Regions from separate parts of the Streptococcus gallolyticus subsp. gallolyticus DSM 16831 genome, predicted to be linked through region 2. Evidence: predicted binding sites of a transcription regulator. Region 2 holds the regulator's gene; each other region holds the start of a gene.
What was found. The regulator NrdR, encoded in region 2, represses ribonucleotide reductase genes. The targets are predictions, from matches to a motif close to ACACNATATATNGTGT.

Region 1 (10,988 bases), 1.0 Mb from region 2:
TTTGAAGTATTAAACGTTTTTTTCATCTGTTAACACCTACAATCAAAAAATCGCCCCTGTCTTTCGACAGGGACGAACTTTTTATAAATCCGCGGTACCACCCACATTCGAGTGACTAGCACTCGCAACTTGATTATTCAGTTACAACGTTCAGCAACCAGCCTTAACATTTGTACGGATTTCTCAACCACACCGCTTTCTGTAACAAATGGTCTTTAAGACACCTCTGAATGTTTTTATTTTAACAGATTTAGTCAGCTAACGCAAATAGATTAAGCTTTGAAAGCTACGCCATTTTCTTTCAATTTATTAACAGTTGCTGGACCAATTCCTTTAAAGGCCAAAACGTCTTTTTCAGTGAAGTTTTTGAAATCAGAAACTGATTTAATCCCTTCATTGTAAAGTGTTTCAATAAGTTTTGGTCGAATGCCTTCTACGGCAGAAATCGCTGAAAATTCTTCCAAACTAAGAGTCGCTTTTGAAACAACATTAGTAGCTACTTTAACAGTTGCTGTTGCAGCTGTTTTGATAATACCTGCGCGTTTCAATTTCAATAAGTACTCTTTTTTTCGATTCTTTTTCTTTGCCATTTTAGTAATTTCTCTCCCCTAAAAGATTATCTGGTAATTCGTGGAAACCTTTTCCGGCTTTATAATTAGCAAATTTGCCTTGGATAAATTTGTAAGCATCTAACTTACTTTCATAACGGATGTAGGCATCAGCTGCGCGTTCATCCTTATCTTCTTCCACAATCTTACGACTAGCTTCCATCGCCATTTCGTTGATTGCGATTTGTGAATCTACCCAAGCTTCAAATTCTTTTAAAAATTCTTGTTCGTAAGTCATAAACACCTCTCGTCTGATTTCCTAGGTCATATTATAACACAAACATAGGCAAAAAGAGAAGTTTGTAAAGGATTTGTAACATGATTTCCACGAATCATTTCTTTTTACAGGGAAATTTTCAGAAAAACCATCATTTTTAGTGAATTATCTTGTTTTTTCCAGAGTTTTTAAGTAAAATGTTAAAAATATTTTGAAATTCAAGGAGGATGTGTTGGCATGATTTTATCACAATTTGACCATAAGCAAACGGCGATTATTAACCCAGGGGATGTCATCCAAGCTTTGCCAGATTTTCCAAAGACAGCTGTGACCTGTTTTGCAAGAGGAACTTTCGCACGAATCTTAGCTGAATTTCCTCACCGTGAAATCGCAAAAACAAGTGTCGCAAATTTGGAAATTCCAATCTATGAGCTAAATTTTCAGGGTCAAAAAATTGCTTTTTTCAACTCCTATGTTGGAGCAAGTGGCTGTGTTGCTATTTTAGAGGATATTATTGCTATGGGCGCTGAAAATATCCTTGTTTTTGGTACGTGTGGTGTCCTAGATAGCAGTATCAAAGAAACGTCAATCATCATTCCTACAAGCGCTATTCGCGACGAAGGCACAAGCTATCACTACGCTCCGCCAACAAGTGAAATTGCGCTCAATCACACCTATCGCAAACAGTTTAAACAGTTTCTTGACGCGCAAAATATCTCCTATACAGAAGGAAAGGTTTGGACAACTGACGGTATTTACCGTGAAACCCATCAAAAGACGGCAAATCGAAAGACACAAGGTGCTATCGCCGTTGATATGGAATGCTCTGCGATTGCCGCATTTGCCAACTTCCGCAAGATTAATCATTTTCAATTCTTTTATTCGGCTGACAATCTAGACGTTGAAACTTGGGAACCTCGAACTTTGGCTAACGATGCTGACCTTGAAACCAAAGACCGTATTGCAAACATTGCTTTAAGTTTTGCCGTTGAATTATTCCGTTAAAATCATTATAATAGTGATAACTTTTTTTCCGAAAAAAGGAGAAACATGGACATTCAATTTAAATCATTTACTGACGAAGATACCGCTCAAGCCATTGCGATTTGGAATCAAATCGTGACCGACGGAGTAGCCTTTCCACAAACTGAAACCTTAACCCTTGAGACAGGAAAAGCCTTTTTCAAAGCCCAAACTTACACAGGCGTTGCCTACCAAGCGGATACTGGACAAATTGTCGGTCTGTATATTCTTCACCCAAATAATGTGGGACGTTGTGGACATATTTGCAACACCAGCTACGCTATTGATAGTCATTTTCGTGGACAACATATCGGTGAAAAACTCGTCCGCCATTCTATGGTGACTGCTAAAAAATTAGGATTTAGAATTCTTCAATTCAATGCCGTTGTCAAATCAAACCAAGCCGCACTTGCCCTCTATCAAAAACTAGGCTTCCACCAACTTGGAACGATTCCTGCAGGATTCCTCAATAAAAACAATGAGTACGAGGACATTATTCCACACTATTACGACTTAACCAAACTGCCTGATTAAGCAGATTCACATCAATAAAAGCATTCTGATATTACCTTTATGGTAACCTAGCAGGAGGCTTTTTGTTATTTTGTTCAAGCTATCCGTTCAGATAAAAGTAATCAGTATAGCACAAAAATAATAATTTTCAAGTCTTGCAAAACACAAAATATAGTGCTAAGATTTTATACAGAACACAAGATATTGTGTTTAATATGCAGTTTCAACAAGAACGATTTCTTGCCACTACATAGATAATACTTAGAGAAAGGAGGCTATCTTCTTATTTCCACAATACCATAACTTCCACCAAACATTTACTACCATTTTTTAAATAGATGCTCAAATCTATTTCCATAACTATTCTCACTTACATTAGCATATTGGAGGTGCATTACCATCGTGATTATTCTAGCAGGAATGATAGGAGTTGGAAAAACTACCTATACTTCTCTTTTAGCCAAAGAATTAGGCACAACAGCTTTCTTTGAACCTGTTGATAACAACCCTATTTTAGATAAATATTATGAAGACCCTGAAAAATACGGCTTTGCTTTGCAGATTTATTTTCTAAATAAACGCTTTAAAGCCATAAAAAAAGCTTATGATACTGATAATAATGTCTTAGACCGTTCCATCTACGAAGATGCTCTCTTTACGTATATCAATACCCTTCAAGGCAGTATCAGCGAACAAGAATATAAGATTTACCTAGAATTGTTAGATAACATGATGGAGGAGATTGACGGACTTCCTAAAAAATCCCCTGATTTGCTCATTTACCTCGAAGGCAGTTTTGACCACATCATGAACAACATCAAAAAACGTGGACGTGATTTTGAACAGCCTGATAATGCTAACGGGCTCACTAATTACTACAAACTCCTTCACACACACTACAACAGCTGGTATGAAAACTACCAATACAGTCCTAAAATGAAAATCAACACCGACCATATCGATGTTACAAAATCAGAGGACTGGGCAAAAGTTTATCAAATGATCCGTCAAGAAATGAAATCAATTGGAATTGGAGATTAACATTTTTTGAAAAAACAATTATCACTTAAAAATTCTTTCAACCTTGCATGGAATCGCCTAAACACTAAAGAAAAACTGTTTGTCATTATCGCTTTTCTGGCGTCACTTAGCTTTACCCTCTATGGCATGTTATCGACACTAGTCACAGGTGATTTTACCACCTTAAATACTCTCTCAATTATCATGTCAATCTTTGGCTTTATCGGAACATGGACTTTGGCGCTCCAATGGCAACACACCTTTAAGGCAAATGGGATTCAAAACGTCGCTGGGATTTTAGTTGCTGGAATGCAAGGCATTTACGGTGATATGTTTACAAGTTTTTATTACCTCGTAACCGAATTTATCGGGCATTACAGTTGGAAAAAACGCCGTAATGATAATGGTGAACTTGTTGTCGATAAAAAATTCGGAGCCAAAGACGTCTTTCTCGCTATCTTCTTTTGGACAATTGGACTTGGCTTTCTGTCTTACTGGATGGGTGGACAAAAAATTGTCCTCGATGCTTTGACAAACGGACTATCATTCACCGCCCAACAACGACAAGTAAAAGGGCACCTTGATGGCTACTACATTTGGCTTTTGGTTGACTTTCTTAGTTTTATACTATTTATTTCCATTGGAAACCAAATCGTCGCTTTCAGCTACCTCGGCATGTTTGCTCAAGGATTGGTTGGGATTATGATTTGGAAGAAAGGCAAAGGACAAGCTTAAATTTCCACTAAAAAAAGCCTCACGCGAGGCTTCCAAACTATCTTTGCCGCCACCGAGAATTGAACTCGGAACGGAGCATTACCATTGCTCTATTATACCATTTAACTATAGCGGCTACCTACTTATAGTAACATGAAATCACTTTCCTAGCAAGAAAAAGTTACCGAACTCATTCTTGTCAAACTACTCCACTAAACCTGCATTTCATGTTTATAAATGAAAGCTTAACTCAGAATATGAGTTAAGCTTTTTGTGTAACTTCATGAATTGATTTGACAGGTTTTACATGGTTATCGTGCTCACCTAACATTTTTTCCATCCAAATCATATCATACCAATGGTTAAATTTATAGCCAGACTGATGAAATTTTCCGACTAACTGGTAACCAAGGGCACGGTGGAATTTTTCACTGCCATTTGTCAAATAAGCATCTTCTGTCTCAGTTGAAGCAATGCAAGCATTGAGATTCAAAATTCCCATTTTTATCAAGTATTCTTCCAAAGCACGGTAAATTTGACGTCCTACACCTTTTCCACGCGCAGCCTTGTCCAAATACACCGTTGCCTCAGCCGACCAAGCATAAGCAGCTCTTGGATGAAAAGATGACGCGTAAGCATAACCCAAAATCTGCCCTGCCTCTTCTGCTACCAAATACGGATAAAAAGCCATAATAGAGCGCATTCGTTCCTGAAATTCCTCTAAACTTGGCACCTCATACTCAAAAGTAATAGCCGTCTTTTCAACATAATAACGATAAATAGCAAGTAAATCTTTGGCATCCTCTAAACGAGCCAAACGAATGATAACTGTCATATTTCCCAAAATACCCTCTCGAACGTAATTTTTCACCAGTATATCGAGAAAATCCTTTACTGTCAAAAATAAAGTGACATCTTTCGTTAGCTATTTTCTACTCTTAAAACGTTATTTACTCTGTTCGAATAACCAATCACGCACCGCCTCAATAGTATAACCATAGTTAAACGATAACAGGTGTTCCTCAGCACCTGTTGGGACATACCATGGCAATACTGAGCCTTTCGTATAAGTAATGAAATTTTGTTTATAATTATCACTATACATATCATTTGCAAGCGTATTTAGCTCACTTGAATCCGCCTGTGCATCCACATCCGTTAATTCGCCATAACTAATTCCTGCTTCACTTAGCATGTCTTTGACTTCTGTTTGACCAGTTACCGCACGCGTATCACCACCAGCAGCAAAATAAGTAAATGTCGCATCTTGCAAACCAGATAATGTCGAAATATCCCATTGACCATCAACTAAAATGGTCGCCGCATACAAATCAGGATGCGTAGCTTGAAGATACATTGTAGTCATAGCTCCCATAGATTGACCAGTTCCATAAATCCGATTCGTATCCACTTGATTTTCTCCAGCAACTGACTCAATCATCCGTGCCGTTGCTTCTACATAATCAGTCATGGTATAACCATCATGGTCATCTAAGATGATTTCTGGGTATTGTGGTACCAAGACAGCACTCTTGTGCTTAGCTTGCTCACTATCACTCGCCCAAATCATACCACCAAACCCTTGATAAAGTGGCGCTGTTGTTTCATAATCACCAGCCGAACTCGAGTCTGCAATAAAGACCACCATAGGGACAGTCTCATCACTTGTCATATCCTCTGGCACATAAAGATTATAATTAATCGTTAACCCTGTTTCACTATCAGTATAAGTTCCCGTTGTAAATTTATCGGCGACCTCAGACTTCAAAGACTGAACAGAACTACTATGTGCCGCCAAAAGGACACCTATATAGTAAGAAAATGTTGACCAAGTTGCAATCAAAGCTACCAAAAGCGCAATTAAAACACCAAGAATTATTTTCTTCCATAACGCCATTTTCTTCTTAACTTTTTTTTGTCATTGCAAATTCCTTTCATAGTGAGTTGTGTCTTTCAATTGACAAGCTTATTATAGTTTATATACAATAAAGTTATTATCATTTTTGTTTATTTTTTATTATATTTGAAAGAAATACCTATGAATTTATCACAAAATACCCTAAAAAGATTTCAAAATCTTTATGAGATGAGCCAAATTCCGTTTACGCTTTTCTCATTGAAAGACGGTCCATTTTACTCATTTCCTGTGGGATTAGAAAAGTTTTACGACGTTAACTTTTGGAAACAAAATCGAGGAACTCCCACAGATAGGGAGCACTATTTTGACGGCGTTAGTTTATTTGAAAGAGCTCCTCTTGTTTTTTCTGTTATCTGGAAATTAGACCCACAAACTATTTTTGTGACAGCTCCGATTCGCACACACCCCGAAGCTTCTTTAGATTTCGTCCACGAGCCAAATATCGGCTTTACTTCTAAACATATAACAGCATTTCATCGTTTATTACTGTCTATTCCGTGTCAAAATTTAGCACAATTAAAAGCCTTTGGAGAATTAGCCTATTTCCTCTATCACCAAGAAATGCCTGAAGGACTAAATATTCACTATCAAAATTCCCACCAAGAACGCCATCAATTATCGCAAGAAAAATCCCCTAATGCTTTTGAATTGAGTCAGCAAACACCTCTTCCAGCAAATACTCCCAAAACTCCCACCAAAGAAGAAGCTATCTTCCAAACGATTGCTTCAGGCAACCTGTATGAGCTTGAACACTTGCTCCAAGCTCCAAATACTAATATTCGGCAACTAAGCCACTCTCAACTTCAACAAGCCCGTTATCATTTTATTGCCAATATTACATTAGGACAAAATGCAGCCATTTCTGCGGGAATTCCTTGGCAATCTATGCAAGTTCTGGGAGATTATTTTTATTTACAAATGGACCAGCTGGAAACAATACAAGCAATTGAAAATTACGAACACAAGTGTTTACGAGAGATTTGTCAAAAAGTGCAACAGAAAAAAGGTCTTGCTGACCTTTCCTATTATACACACTTAGCTGTTGATATTATCCATTCCCAGCTTAATCAAGCCCTAACGGTTAGTGATTTAGCTAAACAAGTCGGTGTTAATCGTTCTAGCCTCACTCACTATTTTAAAGCAGACTTAAACCTGACACCAGCAGCATATATCCTACAAGAAAAATTAAAAGAATCTTGTCGCCTATTAATACAAACAAACATTTCGATTCAGGAAATCTCAGAGTTGTTAGCTTTTTCTAGCCAAAGCCATTTCACAGAACGTTTTAAAGAAACCTATGGAATCACACCAAAACAATATCGAGTACGATTAAAATAACAAAAAAACTGAGACAATGTACCACACCAAAAGTTAGATAAAAACTCTAACAATTAGTAGCAGTACAAAGCGCTCAGCTTTTTTGTTTATTATTATAGTTACTTCTTAGTCAATCATCCATTTTTCACTCACGCATCAACTTGCCATTGCTTCTGTCCGTATTTGCTATATGTAGGAGTAGTTGATTTCAGGCTTTTGCCCAAAATAGAAATCACTTACGCACTAATTTCACTACCGCTTCTGTCCGTGCGGTATGCGGAAACATATCCACCGACTGAATGTAATGAACGTCGTAAACTTTACTCAACTTGACCAAATCTCGAGCTAACGTTGCAGTATTACATGACACATAAACCATTTTAGCAGGCTGATATTTCAAAATAGTATCCAAAAGCTTATCATCAAGTCCCGTACGTGGTGGGTCAACAATCAAAGCATCTGCACGGTAACCTTCCTTGTACCACTTAGGAATAATATCCTCTGCGCGCCCAGCTTCGTAGTGAGTATTCTCAAAGCCCATACGCTGCGCATTTTTCTTGGCATCAGCAATCGCCTCTGGAATAATATCCATACCGCGAACGCTCTTCACCTTAGCTGCAAATGCAAAACCAATTGTCCCAACACCGCAATAAGCATCAATAACATGGTCATTTTCTGAAACATCAAGCGCTGCAACAGCTTGGCCATACAACACTTCTGTTTGCTGTGGATTCAACTGGTAAAAAGCTCGTGGCGAAAGCGAAAATTGATAATCTAAAACTTCCTCGGAAATATCAGCATTTCCCCAGATAACTTCAGTTTTTTCACCATAAATTTCACTTGATTTAGAACGGTTAACATTAACAGCAATTCCCTTAATCATGTCAAATTCAGCTGTTAATTGCTTAATGACAGGGACTAAAAAAACATCTCGACTAGTGATAAAAATCAACTGCACTTGATTGGTCGCAATAGCTTTACGAATCATAACCGTACGCACCCCAGCAATTTTACGTTCATCGTAAATTGGAATGTGGTGCTTTTCTAAAAGTTCAGTCACACGATTAATAATCGCTTGCGTCAATTCATCTTGCACCAAGCAATCTCTAATATCAACCAAACGATGACTACCTTCTTCAAAAAGACCAGATTTTACACTTCCTTTAAATGAACGTGTTTGAAATTGCAACTTGGCACGATAATGATATGGCACCTCCATACCAAGCGTATGGCGAATATCATAATTCTCATAGCCAGCAGGCTTAAATTTTTTCAACGACTGAGCAATCAAATCATCCTTAAACTCTAACTGCTTATCATAACGAAGATGCATGATTTGACAACCACCACATTTTCGATAAATCGGACACGCGGGCTCCACACGAAATTTCGATTTTTTATTAATGGTTATCAGTCTTGCTTGTGCAAAATTACGTTTAACCGCTGTAATCTGACAAAAAATATCCTCACCCTTCAAAGCACCCGGGACAAACACCAAGGTTTTCTTATAAAATCCAATCCCTTCACCATTGATTCCCATACGCTTAATTTTCAAAGGAATTTTTTGCTTTACTTTTAAATTCATTAGTGACTAAATATGACTCCTATATCTTTTAAATTTTCTATCGTAATTTTTCCAATTTTCGGCAAATCCAAAATCTCTTCTTCAGACCATACCTTGAAATCATTGATGCTATAAATACCATTTTCTTCAAAGACATCAAGCTGCGCTGTCGTCAAAAAATCAAGCTCATCCAACAGTATATCCATTACCGTATCCAAACAATAACTGCTCAAATACCCCGAAAGATAACTTGCTGCTCTCTCCACCAACGGCAAAACAAGACGAAACGCCGCATAAACAACCTCAATATCATTTTCAGCATACTCAAGTTTTAAACCAGAATCATCTTCTGCCAAGACCTTGCTCAATGACAAATCCGAACGTAAACAAAAGTCCTCAAATCCCTCAACTTCATCAAATAATCGTTTGAGCAATTCATGAGCAGTAAAATCATCATCCGCAAGAATCGCACCAATCAAAAGAAGCGTTTGTAGCAAATAATCATGTTCATAAGAAACACAATTCTCACAAAAAGCCTTAGCTGAAGCATAATCCGACATCAAAATATAAAGTGACACAATTTCATAATGACAACCATGGTCACCATTTTCATCAAATTTATTTAACTCCTCAAACTGTGTTAAAGCCTTCTGATAAAGTCCATTTACCTTATAAAGCGATGCTAATCTCAATTTTTCACTAAAAAAAGCAAAAGACATTTGTTCAGAATTCCCAGCCAAAGAATCGAGCATCTCTTCAAGAGCCTTGATATCAAAATACAAATCATCCGATAACCGAACATCTCTAGGTACAACTTGTTCATCTCTTTTGCCAGCAAAATCAAGCACATCATCGTCAAACATGAAATCATCCAAATCCCAAAAATCTTCCCCTGCTAACTCAGAAAGCTCTTTTTTCTGAAGAATTGTCTCCCAATCAATTATTTTATTCTTATCACCTTTCATCATCTCACCCTCCCATCTCTACACTTTAATTCTAATCCCTTCTATTTTAACATTTTTGTTATAATGAATATATGAAAATCACTAAAATTGAAAAGAAAAAACGACTTTATCTTTTAGAAATCGACGCTGATGATAAACTTTACGTTACAGAAGACACTATTGTTCACTTCATGTTAAGTAAAAATATGGAAATTGACGAAGCAACACTCAAAGACATTCAAAAGTTTGCTCAGTTTTCTTATGGCAAAAATCTAGCGCTTTATCACATTTCTTTTAAACAACGTACAGCTGCCGAAGTCAAAAAATACCTTGAACAGCATGATATTGACAGCCTTTATATCCCTGAAATTCTTGAAAATCTCAAAAAAGAAAACTGGATTAACGACGAGCAATACGTTGAGACGTATTTATCACAAAATCTCAATACAGGTGACAAAGGTACCTACGTTTTAAAACAAAAACTCATTCAAAAAGGAATTAATTCCCAACTCATTGACCAAAAATTAGCCAATTTAGACTTCTCACCTCTCTCCGAAAAAGTAGCGCAAAAACTTCTCCGAAAATATCAGCATAAACTCTCAACAAAAACACTTAAAGATAAAATCATTCAAAATATGATGAATAAAGGTTTTTCCTACTCAGAAGCCAAAATAGCTTTTGAAAACCTTGAAGTTGAAAAAGATAACGAACAAGAATTTGAATTACTTTATAAAGAACTCGATAAACAATACCGAAAATATAGTAAAAAATATGACGGCTACGAATTAAAACAACGACTAACCCAGTCACTCGCACGAAAAGGCTTCAGTTTTGATGACATAGCCAGCGCCCTCAGAGACTATTTATAGAAATAAATAACATTTCTAAGTGTCTTTTTTCAGAAAATTATGATAAACTATAACAGATAAGTTTAATTGTAGAAAGTTGGTAAGGCATGAAATTACCTAAGGAAGGCGACTTTATTACAATTCAAAGTTATAAGCATGATGGTAGTTTGCACCGTACATGGCGCGACACTATGGTACTAAAAACAACAGATAATGCTGTTATAGGAGTTAACGATCATACACTAGTCACAGAAGGTGATGGGCGACGTTGGGTTACGCGAGAACCAGCTATCCTTTATTTT
Region 2 (10,988 bases):
TATTGTCTTCAGAAAATGGCAAGATTTTAATGCCTGCTTGTTCTAAACCACGTTGTGTAAAGTAATATTTACTAACGTCACTCCCTTGAACCTTATGTCCCATTTGGTGCAACATTAAGGCAAGGGCACTCATACCAGACCCTTTAATTCCGATAAAATGATAGGTTTTAGACATTTTTTCTCCTCTATATTAATAACTGCTAGGCAGTTTAATTAGCGTCATCAAAGCGTGTCAAATTTAACTCTTGAGCAACTTTGTGCTCTCTTTGGCTTTGTTGAGCTTCCTTATTGTAAATTTGGCTACGTTTCAAGAAATCATAGTTATTTTTCTTTGGTTTTGGTACAGAAGAATTATCTGGCTCTTTATACGTTACGGGAATCTCTGCCAAGATATAGTCTTCTTGATGCATTTTTTCTGTTAAATGGCTAAGTTTATTAGTCGGTTTAGCAGGAGCTTTAGGCAGTGTCGCCTTTAATTGTTGCTGAAAAGTTGCTTTTGACGGCATCTTTTTAACGTCGTTAGATAGGTAAGCTTGACGTTTTTTCTTAATATCTCGTCTTGCTTCATCACGCGCTAATTCCGCATAAGATTTACCTTCGCTAACTGTTTTTATGCGCTCTGCATCTTTTTCTGTCTTGCCAACAAAATTATAGTCTCTAGTAACGTCGTCGTAGTCTTTGTCATGATACGTTCCATGAATATTGGTAATTAAATCTTCGTTTTCGTATAAAGCCATTGCTTTTGGTGGATTACTTACTGGCTCACCATCAGCAACTAAGGGAAAGCGTCTTACAGTTTTACTCACAGCGTCACTTCCTTTCTTAACGCACTGTGCTAATTAATTATCATCACTCACTAAGAAATCAAGGTAAATAGTCACTACCATGACCTACGTCCTAGTAACTAAAAGCTTCCATTGCTAATATCGTCTCAAAATAGACTGAGAAGCCAAAATTAGCTCAAATCAAGCCCCAACTTTGTAGCATTTTTATTATAAACTAATTCAGGTATTTTTTCAAAGTTTTCATAAAAGAAAGTCAGTCTTTCATCGCTGAAAAACTGACGTTAAGATGATTAATCGACACCTAAAATTTCTTTAATATCTTCAATGGTCATGCTAGCACGTGTTTCATTGCCGTCAAGTACCGTTGTTACAAGATTTTTCTTGCTTTCTTGCATTTCTAGAATTTTTTCTTCAATGGTTCCGCGTGTAATCAAACGATAAACTTCGACATTTTCTTTTTGACCAATACGATGGGCGCGGCTAATGGCTTGCATTTCAACAGCTGGATTCCACCAAAGGTCAATCAAGATAACGGTATCGGCACCAGTCAAGTTAAGTCCTACACCACCTGCTTTCAAAGAAATTAAGAAGGTATCTTTTGAGCCATTATTAAATGCTCGTGTCATTTCTTGACGGGCATTCGCTGGTGTTGACCCCGTAATCTTATAGGAAGTTAAGCCAAGCTTTTCCATTTCTTTTTCCGCAATATCAAGCATCCCTCTAAATTGTGAAAAGATAAGAGCACGGTGTCCATTTTCCTTGATTTGTGTCAAAAGAGTGCGAAGGCTGTCTAGTTTGCCACTTTCTCCATTGTAATCCATAAAGAGACTTGGCGTGTCACAAATTTGGCGCAAGCGGGTAATTCCTGATAGAATCTCGATCTTACGGCGATTAATATCAGCATCAGATGCTCCTGCAATCGTTTCTTGCATTTGTCGAAGCTGTGCTAAATAAATCGCTTTTTGCTTATGGTCAAGCTCATTAGGATAATTAATTTCTATCAAATCTGGCAATTCTGGAAGAACTTCTTCCTTACGGCGACGCATGATAAATGGCTTAATAAAACGCGCCACTTGCTTAGCTTCCATTTTGAGGAAACGTTTTTTATCTGGCAATAATCCTGGCAAAACAATTTGGAAAATTGACCAGATTTCCAATAATTTATTTTCAATCGGTGTCCCAGAAAGCGCAAAACAATTTTTAACCTCAAATTGGCGCAAATAGTGAGCAATCTTCGTTTGTGTATTTTTCATCACTTGCGCTTCATCCAAAATCAAATAATCAAAATTCAATTGGCTATATTCGTCAAAATCTTGACGGAAAGAGGAATAACTAGTAATCACAACCTGATGATTTTGCGAAATAATATCATCACGCACTGCTTTTAAACCGTAAGCCACAACGACATCAATTTCTGGTGCAAAGCGGGTAAATTCATCCTGCCAATTGTAAATCAAACTTGACGGCGATAGAATCAAAATGCGTGTCTCTGGCGTTAGTTTAGAAGCTAGAAAAGCAATTGTTTGCAAGGTCTTACCGAGTCCCATATCATCAGCTAAAATGCCACCAAATCCGTAATGGTCAAGCATAGATAACCAACGAACACCAGTCATCTGATAATCTCGTAACTGCGTGTTTAAATTTGGAATGGTGACCTCAAAACTTTCTGGGTGTCTCAAATCGTGCGCCAACTGTTCAACTTCTTTTGAAAATGTCACACGGTCATTGTCTTGGAATAAATCTGAAATTTGGAACGCTGAAATAGCTTCTAATTGCAAATGCCCATTTTTCAGCTGCTTAGCTCGTAAATTTTGCAAAGCATTACTGACACGTTGTGTTTCCTCATCAAAAACAACTAATTTACCAGCGTCGTTCACAAAATAAGGTTGATTTTTAAAGAGTGCTTCTAAGGCATCATCAATATCGTTTTCAAAAATAGTTGAAAAATCAAAAGAAATATCCAACAAACCACCATTTGTCTGAACAGAAACTTGTGGGCGCTCAAACTGACGCATTTCTTCAAGGTCATCAGCCAAGGTTACCTTACCCAAACGTTCCAATTGTTCCAAGGTATTGGTAAAGAAGTCGTACAAATCTTCATTTGCCAATGGTGCATGGTAAGATGAAAACGAGGCAGCAAAGCCATTGGCTTCTAAAGTCCTAAACACACGTTCTTCATGCTTAAAATGACTAGCAAATGGTAAGTCTTCAAGTTCACGTTTACTACTGACCTTAACCATACCATAATCAAAAGTCACCTTTAAAGCAATCTCTTGGTATTCATTTAACATTAAATGGAAAGAAGGTACAAAGTCATGAATTTCAAAACTTTTCGGAGCTTCAACCACTCCAAGCTCTTTAAAATCAAGCAAACTAGCAGCTAATTTTGCTTGGTCATCCAAATCAAAGAACAAATGCTTCGCTAAATCAGACTCAATCGGCAGGCTACGAACAGCGGCTAAGATTTTTTGTTGCTTCAAATTCAAACCGTAAATCATACCATTTGTGAATAAGAAAGCATTGTCAAAAAGTGGCTGAAATGTTTTTTCTGTAATAACCAGTTCAATTGATTGACGGTGAACAATGACTTTAAATGACAACAGCCCTTCTGAGCCATCTAATGGTCTAAAAACCAGTTGCCCATAATTCTGATGATTGTGTTCAAATGAGAAATCATAAAGCTCGTTTAACAATGAAATGCCTTCCTCAAATGTCCCACTTGTCAACGCAAGATTTCGACCGTGATTTGGCAAAATATACTCCAAATCAACACGGTCACTATCTGGCAAAACACGCCATAAAAATTGAATCAAGTCTTTACTAGCTTCATCAAATTGAATCAAAGACAAGGGTTCAAAATAATTTTTCCCAATTTGATAGTAGCCCTCGCTTTTAACAACCGCTAAAAAGGCTTTAATATCTCGGACAACATAAGCACGGTCATCAGGCAAACGATTAATTTTTAACGTCCACCAATAATCTGATGAATAGGGACTCTGACTACCATAAGCTGCTAAACGGTATTTTGTTGTGTCGTCATCGTTGATAACCAAGCCGTCCAAAAAGACACTACCAAATGAGGTCACTTTTTTCGTTTCTTGCTGAATTTCTTGATGTGAACTAAGCTCATCTGACAACTCTTTGCCTTCTGTATTATTTTTTAGGAAATACTCTAAAGCCGCCAAATGCTCACAATATTTTTTCTTGGCAAACAGGTCACAATCACATCTCACCTGTTCATCTTCTAAAGCATACTGAAGATGATGTGCACCAACTTTCGCTTGAATTACTTCTTCTCGTTTACTAACAATATCAACCAAACCTTGTTCGTAAAGTTCTATTCCCTGATTGCGAATTCGACCTGGAATCATTCTACCCACTCTTAGCCACCACCTTTTTCCTTATCCTTTTATTATATCAAATTCAGCCTTCTTTAGCTTGAAAAAATAATCCTTTTGATTTTATTTTTAGCGATATTTTCCAAATGCAGCCAAAAAAGCACCACAAACGGTGCTTTTAAGTCTTATTTACGTTTGCGGGCAATCAAATTGATTGGTGTGCCTTCAAAGCCGAAAGCTGCACGGATTTGATTTTCCAAGAAACGCATATATGAGAAGTGCATGAGTTCTTCTTCGTTAACAAAGATAACAAACGTTGGTGGTTTAACAGAAACTTGTGTGCCGTAGAATATTTTCAAACGTTTCCCTTTATCTGTTGGTGTTGGGTTGATAGCAATGGCATCCATGATAACATCATTAAGCACAGCTGATGGAATACGCTTGTTTTGGCTTGCGCTAATTTTCTTAATCATATCAGGCAATTTGTTCAAGCGTTGTTTTGTCGCTGCTGAAACAAAGATAATTGGTGCATATGACAAGAATTGGAATTGGTCACGAATGTCTTCTTCCCATTTTACAACTGTATGGTTGTCTTTTTCAATCGTATCCCATTTGTTAACAACGATAATGATTCCTTTACCAGCTTCGTGAGCAAATCCTGCAATACGTTTATCGTACTCACGAATTCCTTCTTCGGCATTGATAACCATAAGAACAATGTCTGAACGGTCAATGGCACGCATTGAACGCATTACTGAATATTTTTCAGTATTTTCATAAACCTTACCAGATTTACGCATACCTGCGGTGTCAATCATTGTATATTCTTGACCTTCGCTGTCCGTAAAGTTTGTGTCGATAGCATCACGTGTTGTCCCTGCAATTGGGCTTGCAATCACACGTTCTTCACCAAGAATCGCGTTAATCAAACTTGATTTACCAACGTTTGGACGACCAATCAAACTGAATTTGATAATATCTGGATTTTCATCCTCTTCCTCAACAGGCAGATTTTCAACGATAGCATCCAAGACATCCCCCGTACCAATCCCATGAACAGATGACACTGGGTATGGATCCCCAAGACCAAGTGAGTAAAAGTCATAAATATCACTACGCATTTCAGGGTTGTCAACTTTATTGACCACTAAAATCACTGGTTTATTAGTACGATACAAGATTTTTGAAACATATTCATCAGCATCTGTAACGCCTTCTTTTCCTGAAACCACAAACACGATAACATCTGCTTCAGTCATCGCAATGTCAGCTTGGTGTTTGATTTGTTCCATAAACGGCGCATCAACGTCATCAATACCACCAGTATCAATCAATGAAAACTTGCGGTTAAGCCATTCACCTGTTGTGTAAATGCGGTCGCGTGTAACACCTTCGACATCTTCCACAATTGAAATGCGCTCACCTGCGATACGGTTAAACAAAGTCGATTTTCCAACATTTGGACGCCCGACAATAGCAACAGTAGGTAAAGCCATAATTCTTCTAGTACCAGCTTCGTTAAAACAGTCTCAACTATTTTAAGTGGATTTTTCCACACGAAAGACATTTTGATTTCTCAAAAATGCCTTTGTCGAATTTATTCCTTTCAAATTCTTTTATCTATTTATCACTTTTAATGATTTACGATTAGCGACGATTATCACCTTGCAGATGAATTTCACGAGCCAAATAACGAATACGCTCCATAACACGCTTTGCTTGCCACGTTTCATCACCTGAGCGTGATGCTGCAAAGTGTTCTTCAAGTCCTTTAAAATCAAGATTTGATGTAAAGAATGTCAAGAGATTTTCTTGCATTCGATATTGCAAAATAACCTGCAAAACATCATCACGAATCCATGGGCTTTGTTGTTCTGCCCCAATATCATCAAGAACTAAAATTTCAGATTGTTTGATTTGGTCAATTTGCTCTTTCACCGTTCCTGTATTGATAGCATTTTTAATATCAACACAGAAAGTTGGAAAATGAAGCAAAGTCGTTGACTTGCCGTACTTGGCAGATAAACGATTTGCTAGATAAGCCATCAAATAAGACTTCCCAACACCAAAATTTCCAAAAACATAAAGCCCTTTTTGAGTTCCTGTCTCAAGATTTTTTTGATAATCGTTCAAATAATTGTAAATTTCAATACGATTTGGGTCTCCTAAATCAAGATCATCTGTTGAAATGTGTTTGAGACTAGCTGGCAAGCCAATCAAAGTCACACGATTTTTAATATCTTGACGTTTTTTAGCCTCAACTAATTCGCGTGTTTCCAAATAAATGACATCTGCATAGCCCTCATTCATACTAAGAGCAGGCTTGTACCCTTTAGCAATATAGGATTCATCCTGATTTTGAAATTTTTCACGCTCCACCATGAATTGATTAAACTTAGGTAGGCTACGGTTAATTTGCTCCTGAGTCAAGCCATTTGACGTGATAAAATCAGCAATTTCCTTATCTGCTAAAATAACTTGGGTCAATTCATTAAGGTCTGTGCGACTTTGGCGAAGCTGTTTAGCCAAGGTTTGTCCGATTTTTTCCATCACTCGCTCCTTAATCTTCTAACATGCTACGTTTGAGTTCTTCCAATTTCGCTTTTTCTTCAGCAGTAGCAACATGCTTGTATTCTTTTGCTGTCCATTCAGGGACATTGCTTTTAGCAACTTTTGCTTGTGCTTTACGGTCTTTATTGCGTTGGGCAAAGCTGCGCATTTTTAAAACAGCAGCTTCAGCAGTCGTAATGTTTTGATAAGCAAAATCATTTGCCACCTTCATAATGTAAGGTTTATTGAGATTAGCTGACTGCGTTTTATTTAACGTATAAAGCACCATGACATTAATTACTTCATCTAAAAAGCTCATGTTGGCTAATTCTTCCAACAATTTTCGCTCGCTCTCGGTAACCACTGCACGACGTGGTGCCTTGATTTTCTCCAAAAATTCTCTTGCATTAGCTTGCTTGGCTTCACGAATAATCACTTGTTCCTTGGTGTCAAATTGCTCTTTGCTTTGACCTTGTGATTTCAAATTTTTGGGTTGTTCCAACTGAACAGTCATTCGTTGTGGTGAAATTTTACCATTAATAGCCGTGCTTTTTGCCAAATGATAGGTATCAAACCAATTCATGGTGTATTTGTCAGCAAGGCTGTAAATCGAAACAACATCTGCTTTTTCATCTTTAAATTGCAGGCCATCACGCAACATCAAACGCTCAAAGCTATCCAAATCAAAATGATTTTTTGACACATTTGCTTTTGGCTTTGGTGTTCCTTCTGCTGAAAAAATATCCGAGAATTTTTTGGAAATATCTCTAGCCTCTTGCGGAATTTTAATATCCAGCTCAGCCACTGCAACATCACCAATTTCCTGCTCTAACAAGCGACGATAGACAGGATTGCTAAGAAAAGTCTCACGATTCAAAGCTGGCTGCAATTTTAAAACATAAGCATCACGTGTTTGGTACAAAACAAGCAAATCAACAGCAGTCAAAATTGCAAAAGCTTCTTCCACCTGACGCATGCTTAATTGCAAATGATTGAGAATCTCACTAAATTTGTGACGTTTAACACCATCATCAAAAAATGCCAACAAATAATCATAAAGCAAAACCGCGTGATTTCCAATCACTGGGTGATACAGCTGGCTAAGACTATCAGAATCTAATAAAACCTTATTATTTTTGATATAAGAAAACTCATCGATCGGTCTCATTTAAATTACTTCTTTTCTTCTTACTATGAACTCGGTTGGTAATTTGTTGTAGAAGTTCTTCAATCTCATCAACATCTTTAAACGATTTGTAAACAGAGGCAAAACGCACATAAGTGATCTCATCAAGTTCAGCTAACTCATCCATGACAAGATTACCAATGGCTGTACTCGGAACTTCACCTTCGTACTCACTACGAACTTTTTGCTCGATACGTGAAACAACTTGTTCAATATCATCGCTTGATACTGGACGTTTTTGAGCACTTTGGAAAATACCATTTAAAATCTTTTCACGAGAAAATTGTTCACGCGTTCCATCTTTTTTAATGACTAGTAAGGGCAATTCTTCAACACGTTCAAAAGTCGTGAAACGTGTATGACAATTTTCACATTCGCGACGACGTCTAATGGTATTTCCGTCTTCAGCTTGGCGACTATCAATAACACTTGATTTATTATAATTACATTTTGGACAACGCATGCAAACACCCCATTCTACCAATTATTTTAATACTTTATTCTAACATAAAATCAATCATTATGAAAGTAATACCAGTTTGACCATATCAGCCAAAACTTTTCCCCATTTCTTAAACCTTGTCCCTTTTCTAATAAAAAATGACTGTTCAATCATGCTTTATTAGAAAAACGAACAGACCGAGAGAAAAACTCAGTCTGTCTTATCTTGTTTTGTCTTAAGTATCGGAATAACCAATGTAAACTCCGTGCCTTCGTCAACAACACTATTAACGCTAACATTGAGCTCATAAGCATCAACAATCTGCTTAAGAATAGCTAAACCAATCCCAAGACCTCCTTGTGTCGAAACACGATTACGTGATTTATCTGTTCGATAAAAACGTTCAAAAATATATTTTAGGTCTTCTTGAGAAATACCTTCTCCTTCATCCTTAACTTTGACAATAGCATCATCTCCTTGGATGTCCAAAGTCACATGGATTATTTTGCTTCCAGAAGAATATTTTACGCCATTATCAATTAAAATCAAAATTGCCTGTTCGAAATGATTTTTGTAAATTTCTGCAAAGACACATTCTTCCACACTTGTTGAAAATTGGAAATTAAAATCTGGGTGCAAAATACGGAAATTTCCCAAAACAAATTCGATTGATTTTTTCAAATCTGTTTTTTCACCTTTGTGTAAATCAAAACTTCCCTGAACACGAACCATATCTAGCATTTCATTAACCATAATGGACATTCGATCCGTTTCATGATAAGCAGCATCTAAACTTTCTTCAAGAATATGTTGGTCTTCTTTCCCCCAACGTTTCAGTAAACCAAGATGTCCTTTAATAACTGCAATCGGTGTTCGTAATTCATGACTAACATCACTAACAAAACGCGCTTGTCTTTTAGTATACCCTTCAATTTGGTCTAACATTTTATCAAAGTTAGCAGAAATTTCTTCAATTTCATCTCCAGAATGAATATCACTACGGACAGTCAAATCACCAGGATTTTCAGCAATATTACTAACAATTCCTTGAAATTCTTCCAACGGACGTAAAAAGCGTTTTGTTGAAGAGAAAAGAACATGTAAAATTAACCCAATCTCAACTAACTCTGCAATCAAAAGGATTGCCACAAGACAATGTCGCATTAGATAGTAGGAGCTAAAGTGTTGAAAAAGCGTCACATAACCAATAACTTCTCTTGTGTTTTTGGAGTAAACTTTCGCCGTTGAATAGTAACCTGTAAAAGCAGGTGCACGGTAGATTTTTGTCTTGCCAACTGTACCTGTTTTAAAATTTGCAACTGACTTATCAGTCGTTAAAACTAATTGCTTATCCTTGTTAAAAATGGCGACATCTTGATTATCAGAAGTCAAATCATCAATCCCACCACTTTTATCTAGGATATATTGGGCATCATCTTCCTCAACAAGTGACCCCGTAGCATTATACTCATCCAACAGATCCAAAAGATTATCAACTGTCAGTGCACTTTCTTGAGACAAAAAATCTCTCACTACTTCGGCACCTTGCTCAACATCGTAACGTTCTCGTGCTAAAAAGATTTGGGTAGTCCCAAAGTACACGATTAGATTAAAAATAGTTAACACAAGGAGAATCCGAAGCAAAGAGAAAATCGATATTTTTCTAGATAAAGACTTTTCTTCCCATTTTATCATTATTTTTCTCGAATAATGTATCCCATTCCACGAACTGTTTGAATGTAAGATTCTTTACCTGGAATATCGACTTTTCCGCGAAGGTAACGGATATAAACATCAACAACATTTGTCTCAATATCTGTATCGTATCTCCAAACACTGGCTAGCAGTTCTTCACGTGTCATTACACGATTAACATTTGACAAAAGAACACTTAACAAATCGTACTCACGTTTTGTAAGCGAAATTTCATCATCACCTCGAACCGCTGAACGATTTTGAGGATTTAAGCGTAGACCAAGCAATCCTTCTTTTCCTTGACTGTCTTGTTCACGTTTAGATTCAACATCTTGACGGCGGAAAACAGCACGAACACGAGCCAAGAGTTCTTCAATTGCAAATGGTTTGACAATATAGTCATCTGCACCACGATCAAGCCCAGCAACAATATCCATAATAGAGTCGCGAGCTGTCATCATAATAATAGAAGTTTCTTTTTCCAATCGAAGACGACGCGTGATTTCAAATCCATCCATATCTGGAAGCATTAAATCAAGCAAAATCAAGTCAAAATCGTCATCAAGAGCCGTTTGAAGCCCTAAGCGCCCGTTTGTTTCTACAACTACAGAATAACCTTCGTGTTGTAACTCCAAAGACACAAAGCGTGCAAGATTTTTTTCATCTTCAATAATTAAAATCTTTTTACTCATTGTCACCAACCTTTTATTATTTTAAAGATTATAAAATCTCTATTTTGCTAAAGTATACACTCCTATACAGAGCACCTTCTTTGTTTCCCAATGAGAAAAAGATTATAGCATTTTCATCACTTTGTTATAATATCCTCAAAATAAACAATAAAGATAAGTATACTATATCGCTTTAAAAGTATATCAAAGTGTTAACGATAATTCAAGAATATTTTATTTTTTTTAATAAAAATAGTATCAATCTTCAAACAATCCATTTAAAGCAGAAAACGGATTATTTTCTTTTTTCTTCTTATCTTG
Region 3 (10,988 bases), 1.2 Mb from region 2:
ATTTGATTCCATTTTTCGCTGTCTGTAAAGACATGCTCATATTCTTGCTCGAATAATTCACGCGTTACGTATTTATTGACATACTCTGCCACTTCGTCATTTGTTGGCATGATGTCTTTAAGGTAAACAGGTGCATTATTTTGGTCAAAGCCAAGCGGTTCTGTTGTTAAATCAATATTTGTGTTTCCAGCAAGTGCATATGCCACAACAAGTGGTGGGCTAGCAAGAAAGTTTGCTTTGACAAGTGGATTAACACGTCCTTCAAAGTTACGGTTACCTGATAAAACAGCAGATGCTAACAAGTCTGTCTCTGTAATAGCTTCTGCCACTTCTGGACGAAGGCTACCTGAGTTACCGATACATGTCGTACAACCATAACCGACAATGTTAAAGCCAAGTGTATCTAAGTAAGTTTGCAAACCAGAATTACGTAGGTAACCTGTAACCACCTTAGACCCTGGAGCAAGTGATGTTTTAACTGTTGGAGCTACGCGCAAACCACGTTCAACAGCATTTTTCGCAAGCAAACCAGCTGACATCAAGACGTAAGGGTTTGAGGTATTTGTACATGATGTGATAGCTGCGATAGCCACGTGTCCTGTTTGAATCTCAATATCTTGGTCATCAAAATGAACGGTTGCTTTTTTATTGATTTCATCAGCTGTCAAACCAAAGCCTTGAACACCAGCTTCACGAACTAAGCTTTCTTGGAAAGTTTGTTTGGCTTGTGTCAAATCAATCAAATCTTGTGGACGTTTTGGTCCAGAAATACTTGGTGAAATTGTTGATAAATCAATTTCAACGACTTTAGTGTATTCCGCTTGATGCTCTGGGTCGTAGAAAAGATTATTGTGTTTGACGTATTCTTTTGTTAAAGCAATATGGTCTTCTTTACGGTTTGTTAAACGCATATAATTAAGCGTTTCATCATCAATTGGGAAATAGCCGCAAGTTGCACCGTATTCTGGTGCCATATTGGCAATAGTTGCACGTTCGGCAAGGCTAAGATTTGATAAACCGTCACCAAAGTATTCAACGAATTTACCAACAACTTTTTCTTGACGAAGAACTTGTGTCACTTTAAGGGCTAAATCGGTAGCGGTTGCAATTTTAGGAAGTTTACCTGTCAAACGAACACCGATAACTTCTGGAACTGGGAAGAATGACGCTTCACCAAGCATCGCTGCTTCTGCTTCGATACCTCCGACACCCCAACCAAGAACACCAATACCATTAATCATTGTTGTATGGCTATCAGTACCAAACATTGAATCTGGATAAAGCATGCCATTTTTTTCAATGACAACATCACTAAGGAATTCAATGTTAACTTGGTGAATGATACCAGTTGCAGGTGGCACCGCACGGTAGTTATCAAATGATTTTTCTGCCCATTTCAAAAATTCATAACGTTCATTGTTACGTTTAAATTCAAGGTTAATATTATCTTCTAACGCTGTGTCACAGCCAAAGAAATCAACTTGGACACTGTGGTCAATAACCAAATCAACTGGAATTTCTGGATTAATAAGTTCAGCATCTCCACCGTTGGCAACAATGGCATCACGCATTGACGCAAGGTCAACAACAACAGGAACTCCTGTGAAATCCTGTAAGATGACACGACTTGGTTTGAATGGAACTTCTCCGCTTGTTTTTTTAGGATTGTAAGTTGCTAAATTTTCAATGTGATTTTTTGTAACATCTACACCATCATACTTTCTGAGTAAACTTTCAAGTAATATACGAATAGTGTAAGGGATTTTCTTGATATCTCCTCCATAATGAGAAACCGCTTCTTCAAGATTAAAATACGAATACTCACCATCTTTGAAGGAAAACTTTGATAAAAATTCTGTCATGTACAGACCCCCGAAATATAATAATGGTTTTTTAATTATACAACTTTCAGAATATTTAGTCAAGTATAATTCACAATCCTATGTTAGGTTTTATAACATAGAATGTAATATAAAACTTTAGCATTTCTAAAAAGCTTGGTTTTACAATATTTTGTGTGTGATATTATTTTTAAATACTATATATTGTGTTTTTTCGAGAGATATTTCTTGCTTTTTTGACTAATTTTGGTTATTCTAAATGAACATTGAGTTTCCCATAAGGAAATATTTTTTAGGAGGATGCCCTAATGGCTAATAAAATCACAATTTTTTCAAAAAATAACTGTATGCAGTGCAAAATGACAAAAAAACTCTTGGATAAAGAGGGAGCTGATTACCAAGAAATCAACATTGACGAACGCCCTGATATGATTGATTACGTAAAAGACCTTGGCTTCTCTGCTGCGCCAGTCGTTAAAGCAGGTGACATTATTTTTTCTGGCTTTCAACCTGCAAAATTAAAAGAAATTATCTAAACCTTCTATATTAAATTAGAAAGGAGTTACCACACTTCAATTAATGAGCGTTGGTATCTTACTTTATGAGTCTAAAAAATCTCGGCGATGTCTCTTATTTTCGCCTTAATAATGAAATTAACCGTCCTGTGAATGGACAAATTCCTCTTAATAAAGATAAAGAAGCCCTTAGAGCTTTCTTTCGTGAAAATGTCATTCCAAATTCAATGGCTTTTGACACGATTATTGATAAAATCAACTATTTGATTGACAATGATTATATCGAGTCAGAATTTATCAGCAAATATACGCCAGATTTTATTGAAAGTTTGGCTAAGGACTTGCAAGCGCAAGGATTTCGTTTTAAATCTTTCATGGCCGCCTATAAGTTTTATCAGCAATATGCTTTAAAGACAAATGACGGTAAATATTATCTTGAAAGTATCGAAGACCGTATTCTTTTTAACGCTCTTTATTTTGCTGATGGTAATGAAGAATTGGCACGTGATTTGGCAACTGAAATGATTCATCAACGCTATCAACCTGCTACACCTTCCTTTTTAAATGCTGGTCGTAGTCGCCGTGGTGAATTCGTCTCTTGTTTTCTCATTTCAGTAACTGACGATATGAATTCGATTGGGCGTTCTATCAATTCAGCGCTACAATTGTCCCGTATCGGTGGGGGTGTTGGTATCAGCCTTTCAAATCTACGTGAGGCTGGCGCTCCTATCAAGGGTTATGAAGGGGCAGCTTCTGGTGTTGTTCCTGTCATGAAGCTCTTTGAAGATAGTTTTTCATATTCTAACCAACTGGGGCAACGTCAAGGAGCTGGTGCTGTTTACCTTGATGTTTTCCACCCAGATATCATGGCATTTCTATCAACCAAAAAAGAGAATGCTGACGAAAAAATCCGTGTCAAAACTCTCTCTCTTGGTATCACCGTACCTGATAAATTTTACGAATTGGCTCGCAATAACGAAGAGATGTATCTCTTTAGCCCATATAGTGTTGAGCGTGAATACGGCGTGCCTTATAGCTATGTTGATATTACGGCTGAGTATGACAAAATGGTTGCTAACCCAAATATCGTCAAAACCAAAATTAGAGCACGTGATTTGGAAACTGAAATTTCGAAATTACAACAAGAATCTGGTTACCCTTATGTGGTCAATATTGATACAGCTAATCGTACCAATCCAATTGACGGTAAAATTATCATGTCAAATCTTTGTTCAGAAGTGCTTCAGGTTCAAACCCCTAGCGTGATTAACGACGCTCAAGAATTTGTCAAAATGGGAACTGATATTTCATGTAATTTGGGCTCAACAAATGTGGTTAATATGATGACTTCACCTGATTTTGGACGTTCTATCAAAGCCATGACACGCGCTTTGACTTTTGTTTCAGACACCTCATCTATTGAAGCTGTGCCAACAATCAAGCATGGCAACGAACAAGCGCATACCTTTGGACTTGGTGCTATGGGGCTTCATACCTTCCTAGCTCAACACCACATTCATTATGGTAGCCCAGAATCCATTGAATTTACCAATATTTACTTTATGTTAATGAATTATTGGACTTTGGTGGAATCAAATCATATCGCTCGTGAACGTCAGCAAACATTTGTAGGTTTTGAAAACTCAAAATACGCTGACGGAAGCTACTTTGATAAATACATTACAGGTGAATTTATTCCAAAATCTGACCGTGTGAAAGAACTCTTTGCAGAACATTTTATTCCAAGCGGTGAGGATTGGGCTAAGCTCCGCGATGCTGTGATAACAGACGGACTTTACCACCAAAATCGTCTAGCAGTTGCTCCAAATGGTTCCATTTCTTACATTAATGATGTTTCTGCGTCGCTTCACCCGATTACGCAACGTATTGAGGAACGTCAGGAAAAGAAAATTGGTAAGATTTATTACCCAGCTGCTGGTTTATCGACAGATACTATTCCTTATTACACTTCTGCTTATGATATGGATATGCGAAAAGTCATTGATGTTTATGCGGCGGCGACTGAACACGTTGACCAAGGATTGTCACTAACGCTCTTTTTGCGCAGCGATATTCCGCAAGGTCTCTATGAATGGAAAACGCAAAGTAAACAAACCACTCGTGACCTGTCTATCCTGCGCCATTACGCTTTTAATAAAGGCATTAAATCAATCTACTACATCCGTACCTTTACCGATGACGGTGATGAAGTCGGCTCAAACCAATGCGAAAGCTGCGTGATTTAACTGAACACTTGTTATTGGTCCTAAAGGACCTAATAACAAGACGGCAACCGCTATGGCGGTTTGCCTAGTTCACTTACTAACTTCACCAAATGACTATTATCGAGTCATTTGGTTTCGTGTCGTAACTTATCGAACACTTGGATTTGTCTAAAGGACCTAATAACAAGACGGCAACCGCTATGGCAGTTTGCCTAGTTCACTTACTAACTTCACCAAATGATTATTATTGAGTCATTTATCGAACACTTGGATTTGTCTCTGCAGAACCCAGTAACAAGACAACAAACGTTATAGCGAAATGGCTAACTCACTTACAACTCCATTAATCGGCTAGTATCGAGTCGATTAATTACGTGGCGTAACTTTGATTTGTGTACTGTTAAACATGAACAAGACAATATTCACTTTAACAAATCGGCTTGCTTATTGACACGTTGCAGTAAACGGCTGTTAGTAATTCATGATTAGAAAACTTGTCCTTGTTCTACAAAAACTAAAATCAAAGCAGTAACTACTTTCGCTTAGGAATTCAAAAAGATGTTAGCATTGGGGTAACTTTCACTCTTGACAAAATACCTTGCTAGGTTAGCTTACTCCATGGAAAAAAACAATCTTAAAAATTTAAATACTATTTCTGAAATCCCAGTCGTTTGGCTGGCTTTCTTAATCACTTTTAGGAGAATATAAATGTCACAAACTTATTATGAAGCCATTAATTGGAATGAGATTGAAGACATCATTGATAAATCAACTTGGGAAAAGTTGACGGAGCAATTTTGGCTTGATACACGTATTCCGTTATCAAATGACCTTGATGATTGGCGTAAATTGTCAGCCGAGGAAAAAGACCTTGTCGGAAAAGTCTTTGGCGGATTAACTTTGCTAGATACCATGCAATCTGAATCTGGCGTCGAAGCGATTCGTGCGGACGTCAGAACCCCCCATGAGGAAGCTGTTCTGAATAACATTCAATTCATGGAGTCAGTTCATGCCAAATCTTATTCCTCTATTTTTTCAACACTTAACACAAAATCTGAAATTGAAGCCATTTTTGAATGGACAAATAGCAATGACTACCTGCAAAAAAAGGCAAAAATCATCAATGATATTTATGAAAATGGGGATGCGTTGCAAAAGAAAGTTGCCTCTACTTTCCTAGAAACTTTCCTCTTCTATTCTGGATTTTTCACACCACTTTATTATCTTGGCAACAATAAATTGGCAAACGTTGCTGAAATTATCAAATTGATTATCCGTGATGAATCTGTTCACGGCACTTACATTGGCTATAAATTCCAACTTGGTTTCAATGAATTATCTGAAGAAGAACAAGACAATTTTCGTGAGTGGATGTATGATTTACTTTATCAACTTTACGAAAATGAGGAAAATTATACCAAATCGCTGTATGACGGTGTTGGTTGGACTGATGAAGTATTGACATTCTTGCGCTACAACGCCAATAAAGCCCTGATGAATCTGGGGCAAGATCCACTTTTCCCAGATACTGCTAACGACGTTAACCCTATTGTCATGAACGGTATTTCAACAGGAACGTCTAATCACGATTTCTTTAGTCAAGTCGGAAATGGTTATCTCCTTGGTTCTGTTGAAGCCATGCAAGATGATGATTACAATTATGGTCTCTAGTCTGAGCCAATTTTGGAAATGTGTGATAATTTTCAAAAAGCATGAAAACTAAGCTTGACAAGAAACTTTCTTTCATGCTAGACTATAAGCAATTAGATTCACAAAGGAGTGCCTCTGGCTGAGATCGCATTTGCGAAATCCTGATAACCTGATCTCGTTAGTACGAGCGTAGGGATTGTGACATGACCGTTTTAAACTTTGTTTTGAATATCATTGCACATATTATCAGAAAAATAAGCTCCTTTGTATCAAAAGGAGCTTTTATTTATGTCATCAAAAAATTCTCAACTGTCTGCTTTGATTGAAACAGCTTTAGTAGCTGCTTTAGCCATGGCTTTATCTTACATTCCAGATTTTGCAAGCTGGTTCACACCGTCGTTTGGAGCTATTCCCTTAGTCCTCTTTGCACTACGTCGTGGCACAAAATATGGCGTATTGGCTGGGCTGATTTGGGGCTTACTACATTTTATCCTTGGTAAAGTGTGGTATTTAGCCTTATCACAAGTGCTTATCGAATACATCGTTGCCTTTGTTTCCATGGGCTTAGCTGGTATTTTTACTGTTCCTTTTCAAAATGCTCTTGCCAAGGACAATAAAGGACGTGCTTTATTTTACGCGACAGGTGGTGCTATCTTAGCTGTCTTTGTCCGCTATTTTTGGCATTTCGTCGCTGGCTTTATTTTCTGGGGAAGTTATGCGCCAAAAGGAATGTCGCCTTATTGGTATTCATTCACCGTTAACGGAACAGCTGGGCTGTTAACCTTGATTTTCGTTATTTTAGCGCTAGCTATTATCATTCCGACACAAGGAAAACTTTTCTTAGTTAAGAGATAAAACAAAAAAACACGTTTGTAGCGTGTTTTTTAAATTGACCTTGGGACAACGATGACAACAGCGGTAAAAAGTACAGCCCACATCATGGCTTGTGGAAAAACGGTCATGCTCAATAGCATACCAATAACTTTTATAGCAATGTCCCAACGCATCCAATTATTATGGCTTCTTGCAGCTGCTTCTGCTTCATTTGTGGTAGCAACATTGGTTAATTCTGAATACATCCAAACATTAGTGAAAGAAACGAGCATAACAATAGCACCATAGACAATTTGTGCTACTGAACTGTTAAAATCACTAGCCACTAAAGAGGTTGTGTAAGGGAAAAATGATGAGAAAAACAACAAAAGCATGGAAATCCAAACCAAGCGGTTATTGACTTTTTCAACATTGTCCCAAGCTCTGTGCATATTGACCCACATTGTTCCCAGCCAGAAAAAGGAAATGGTGTAGGCAAAAAAGTTGGTTTTTAACTCCCACAAGGCTAACCATGTTAATTCTGATGGACGTTCTAATTCCAAAACCAAAATGGTCATAATGATAGCCAGAACAGCATCCGTAAAGGCAACCAACCGCTCTTTTGACATTTCAGACATAAATTTTCTCCCTTTATATTAAGATTTTCGGTATATCATATAACGTAAAAGTGCCACAATGAGAAGCCAAAGGACAATACAAATCACAATAATAGTTACCCAAGCGTGTTTATCATTTATCCATGGCAAAGGCACATTCATTCCGAAAAATCCAGTAATAACTGCAAATACTGCTAAAACAACTGATATAATCGTCAATGTTGTCATATTATCATTTAGATTATTGTTCAAAATGTTGTTATAGCTTCCTGATAATTGTTGTAAGACTTGCGCATTGACCTGTGTCATGCTGGATAATTGGCGTGCTTCAATCAGCGAATCTTCCAATTGCTCTTTTTCAATATTATTTAGTTGCTTATAAAAAGCTTGACCTTTAAGTTGTTCAAGAAGAATGACGTTTTGATTAGAGGCAGAAACGAGGTAAACCATTCCTGTTTCAATATCAGAAAGCCCTAGCAAATCTTTCTTGGTGGTCCGTTGACGTAAACGACGATTTAATTGACTGGTGCTTTTATCCATTTCTTCCAAATATGGGAAATACGCTTCCGCGATAAGAAATAAACTCATAAAAAGGAATTTATAAATGGAAACATCAGGACGTCTTTGTAAATAATGTCGCATTAAATCAACAATGTAGGCATTATCTGAATTAAAAATCGTGATTAACTGGTCACCCCGAACGACAAAAGTTATCGGAATTGTCTCGTAATGATTATCTTCTTTGGTTCGATTTAGCACATTGTAAATGATAATCATGGTTTCGGTTTGCCAATCATACTCCATATGCGCACGTTCATTTCTATCCAAGGCATAAGAAATCAATTCTTCATCAATGCCATATTCAGCATACAAGTTAGATGTTTGACTAATCTTATCAGAATCAATTGCCACCCAAGTCAAACGGTCGCCTAACATTTCTTTTGTAATTGCCATAGCAGCCCACCTTTCTTCTTAAATTCCTTCATCATTATAACATTTTTTCAAAATGAGGTGGCAGTAAAAACCCTATAATAAAGGAAAAAGCCATAGTAATATGACCTTCTTGATTGATAACGAATTTTCTACTAAATATGATAATCGTCGTAGTCGATAGCGATACGAGTATAGGTCGTTGACATCAGCAACCAATTTCCTACATTGTCTTTGGTGTACGTTTCCGCAACAACAAAAGGATTGGTCACTTCATTTCCTTGCACTACTGCTGTTAATTGCAATTTTCTAAGAATAATGGTTGTTGCTCCGCTAAGAATCGTTTTTTCTTCAGCAACATCAATCTTTTTGACTGCAATTAAGCCCTTCTCAATAGCTTCAAATTCACCTTTTTTATCAAGGCAAACACCCATGTGTACAAATACAGCATTATTTGAGATGAGACTATCTACTGTTTGTAAATTTCCTGTCTGAATTGCAGCTAAGATTTTCTCTGATAATTTTTGTACTACTTCGACCATAACAATTTTCCTCTATTTTAAAACGATTTTCCGACAAAACCCGCTAGGAGTTCAAACGTTGCGGCTTCGTGGTGGTCTGCAAAGACAGTTGTATTCGTATTGAGTGTTTTGATTTGTGCCATGTCGTCGTCAGATAATTCGAAGTCAAAAATATCAAAATTTTGGCGGATACGTTCTGGTTTGGCCGATTTTGATAAGCTAACGATACCACGTTGTAATTGCCAGCGAAGCATCACTTGTGCTGTTGTTTTGCCGTATTTATCAGCGATAGCTTTTAGAACAGGGTTGTTAAAGACATCAAATCGTCCTTCAGCAAAAGCACCCCAGCTTTCAACTTGAACACCTTTAGACGCTTGGTAAGCGACAGAATCATCTTTTTGATTAAAGACATGAAGTTCAATCTGATTTACAGCAGGAATGACATCATTGAAAATAGCAAGGTTAGCTAATTGGCCATCTTCGAAATTTGATACACCAATGGCACGAATTTTTCCGTCTTTGTAAAGTTCTTCCAGCGCACGCCATGCCCCAAAAGTATCGCCCACGGGTTGGTGAAGCAAATAAAGGTCGATGTAATCAGTATCAAGTTTGCGCAGCGATTCTTCAAAAGCCTCCTTGGCACCTTCGTAATTAATGTGTTGAATGAAAGCTTTTGTTGTGATAAAGAGTTCTTCACGCGGAACACCTGAAGCTTTGATAGCTTTGCCGACGGCTTCTTCGTTGCCATAAGCTTCTGCGGTGTCGATTAAACGGTAGCCTGTTTTGATGGCTTCTTCGACAGCTTTTTGACAAACATCTGGGTCAGGAATTTGGAAAACACCAAAGCCGACCATGGGCATTTTAACGCCGTTATTAAGTGTTATTGTAGGTTGTTGAATCATTATTTTTTCTCCTTTGGTTAATCATTTTCTTGATGATTTTATTATAAAATGCTACTGCTTCTTTTAAAATTACTTCTTTTCTATGCTAGTATGCAGTTGGCGTATAATTGTTTTTAAATAAAAAAACAGCTCCGCTAGGGAGCTGAAAGAGCCATTAATCATTAGCATGAACATCATAGTTAGAAAGTAGCCAGTCTCCAACACCTGGTGCGTCTGGGTCATGAGCACCTTTTCCTTTGTCAAGGGCACGAAGCTCTGCCATTTCTTCAGTGGTCAATTCAAAATCAAAGAGTTCTTTGTTTGATACCATACGAACTTTCTTGGTTGATTTTGGCAAGACGATGATACCTTCTTGCACTTCAAATCGCAAAATAATTTGCCCAGCATCTTTGCCATATTTGTTAGCCAAGGCTGTGATGATTGGTTCGGCAAATAAGTCTTTATTTCCTTGTCCGAGTGGTGCCCAAGCTTCGATTTTAACATCATCCTTTGCAAGCAAGTCACGTAGAGCTTTTTGTTGGAAATAGGGGTTGAACTCTACTTGGTTAACAGCTGGAATCGTATTGAAATGTGGAACAAATTGATTCCAAAAGTTTGGCGTGAAGTTTGACACACCGATTGATTTGATTTTACCAGCTGCTTTGGCTTCTTCTAGAGCTTTCCAAGCTTCTTCGACTTTGCCATAAGGTTGGTGAAGCAGGTAGAGGTCAAGGTAATCAAGCCCCATTTTTTCCAAGGTTGCATCAATGGTTGCTTTAGCAGTTTCGTAAGCATAATCTTGAATCCAAAGTTTACTAGTGACAAAGATTTCATCACGTGGAATGCCTGAATCTTTGATAGCTTGTCCGACTTCTTTTTCGTTAAAATAAGCTTGCGCTGTGTCAATATGACGGTAACCAACTTCTAAGGCTTCCTTAACAGCTGTATAGGTCGAACCGTCTGCTGGAATTTGGAAAACACCAAACCCAACTGCT

Region 1: a site for NrdR is predicted at 2,556-2,571, ahead of BTR42_RS03200 (deoxynucleoside kinase). Genes of this name have one in related genera too.
Region 3: a site for NrdR is predicted at 2,036-2,051, ahead of nrdH (glutaredoxin-like protein NrdH). Genes of this name have one in related genera too.

What each region holds. Positions count from the first base shown of each region.
Region 1 is NZ_CP018822.1:572,799-583,786, reverse strand. Features, by position in the region: gene BTR42_RS03225 (flavin reductase family protein) at 1-26, opposite strand, end outside; gene BTR42_RS03220 (helix-hairpin-helix domain-containing protein) at 273-590, opposite strand; gene BTR42_RS03215 (DUF1912 family protein) at 592-846, opposite strand; gene BTR42_RS03210 (nucleoside phosphorylase) at 1,063-1,830, shown strand; gene BTR42_RS03205 (GNAT family N-acetyltransferase) at 1,876-2,382, shown strand; gene BTR42_RS03200 (deoxynucleoside kinase) at 2,764-3,402, shown strand; gene pnuC (nicotinamide riboside transporter PnuC) at 3,409-4,116, shown strand; tRNA gene BTR42_RS03190 (tRNA-Thr) at 4,161-4,231, opposite strand; gene BTR42_RS03185 (GNAT family N-acetyltransferase) at 4,358-4,930, opposite strand; gene BTR42_RS03180 (carboxylesterase family protein) at 5,042-5,992, opposite strand; gene BTR42_RS03175 (helix-turn-helix transcriptional regulator) at 6,134-7,351, shown strand; gene rlmD (23S rRNA (uracil(1939)-C(5))-methyltransferase RlmD) at 7,563-8,915, opposite strand; gene BTR42_RS03165 (DNA-binding protein) at 8,915-9,859, opposite strand; gene recX (recombination regulator RecX) at 9,931-10,707, shown strand; gene ntdP (nucleoside tri-diphosphate phosphatase) at 10,794-10,988, shown strand, end outside.
Region 2 is NZ_CP018822.1:2,020,734-2,031,721, forward strand. Features, by position in the region: gene murC (UDP-N-acetylmuramate--L-alanine ligase) at 1-175, opposite strand, end outside; gene BTR42_RS10035 (divisome accessory protein ZapJ) at 210-806, opposite strand; gene BTR42_RS10040 (pilus expression-regulating Snf2 family helicase) at 1,076-4,165, opposite strand; gene der (ribosome biogenesis GTPase Der) at 4,309-5,619, opposite strand; gene dnaI (primosomal protein DnaI) at 5,771-6,673, opposite strand; gene BTR42_RS10055 (DnaD domain protein) at 6,684-7,841, opposite strand; gene nrdR (transcriptional regulator NrdR) at 7,825-8,322, opposite strand; gene BTR42_RS10065 (sensor histidine kinase) at 8,512-9,996, opposite strand; gene BTR42_RS10070 (response regulator transcription factor) at 9,996-10,688, opposite strand; gene BTR42_RS10075 (YceD family protein) at 10,926-10,988, opposite strand, start outside.
Region 3 is NZ_CP018822.1:776,269-787,256, reverse strand. Features, by position in the region: gene acnA (aconitate hydratase AcnA) at 1-1,862, opposite strand, end outside; gene nrdH (glutaredoxin-like protein NrdH) at 2,150-2,377, shown strand; gene nrdE (class 1b ribonucleoside-diphosphate reductase subunit alpha) at 2,443-4,602, shown strand; gene nrdF (class 1b ribonucleoside-diphosphate reductase subunit beta) at 5,290-6,252, shown strand; TPP riboswitch at 6,347-6,444, shown strand; gene thiT (energy-coupled thiamine transporter ThiT) at 6,520-7,086, shown strand; gene BTR42_RS04200 (TMEM175 family protein) at 7,116-7,673, opposite strand; gene BTR42_RS04195 (magnesium transporter CorA family protein) at 7,701-8,615, opposite strand; gene BTR42_RS04190 (nuclear transport factor 2 family protein) at 8,747-9,133, opposite strand; gene BTR42_RS04185 (aldo/keto reductase) at 9,151-10,014, opposite strand; gene BTR42_RS04180 (aldo/keto reductase) at 10,169-10,988, opposite strand, start outside.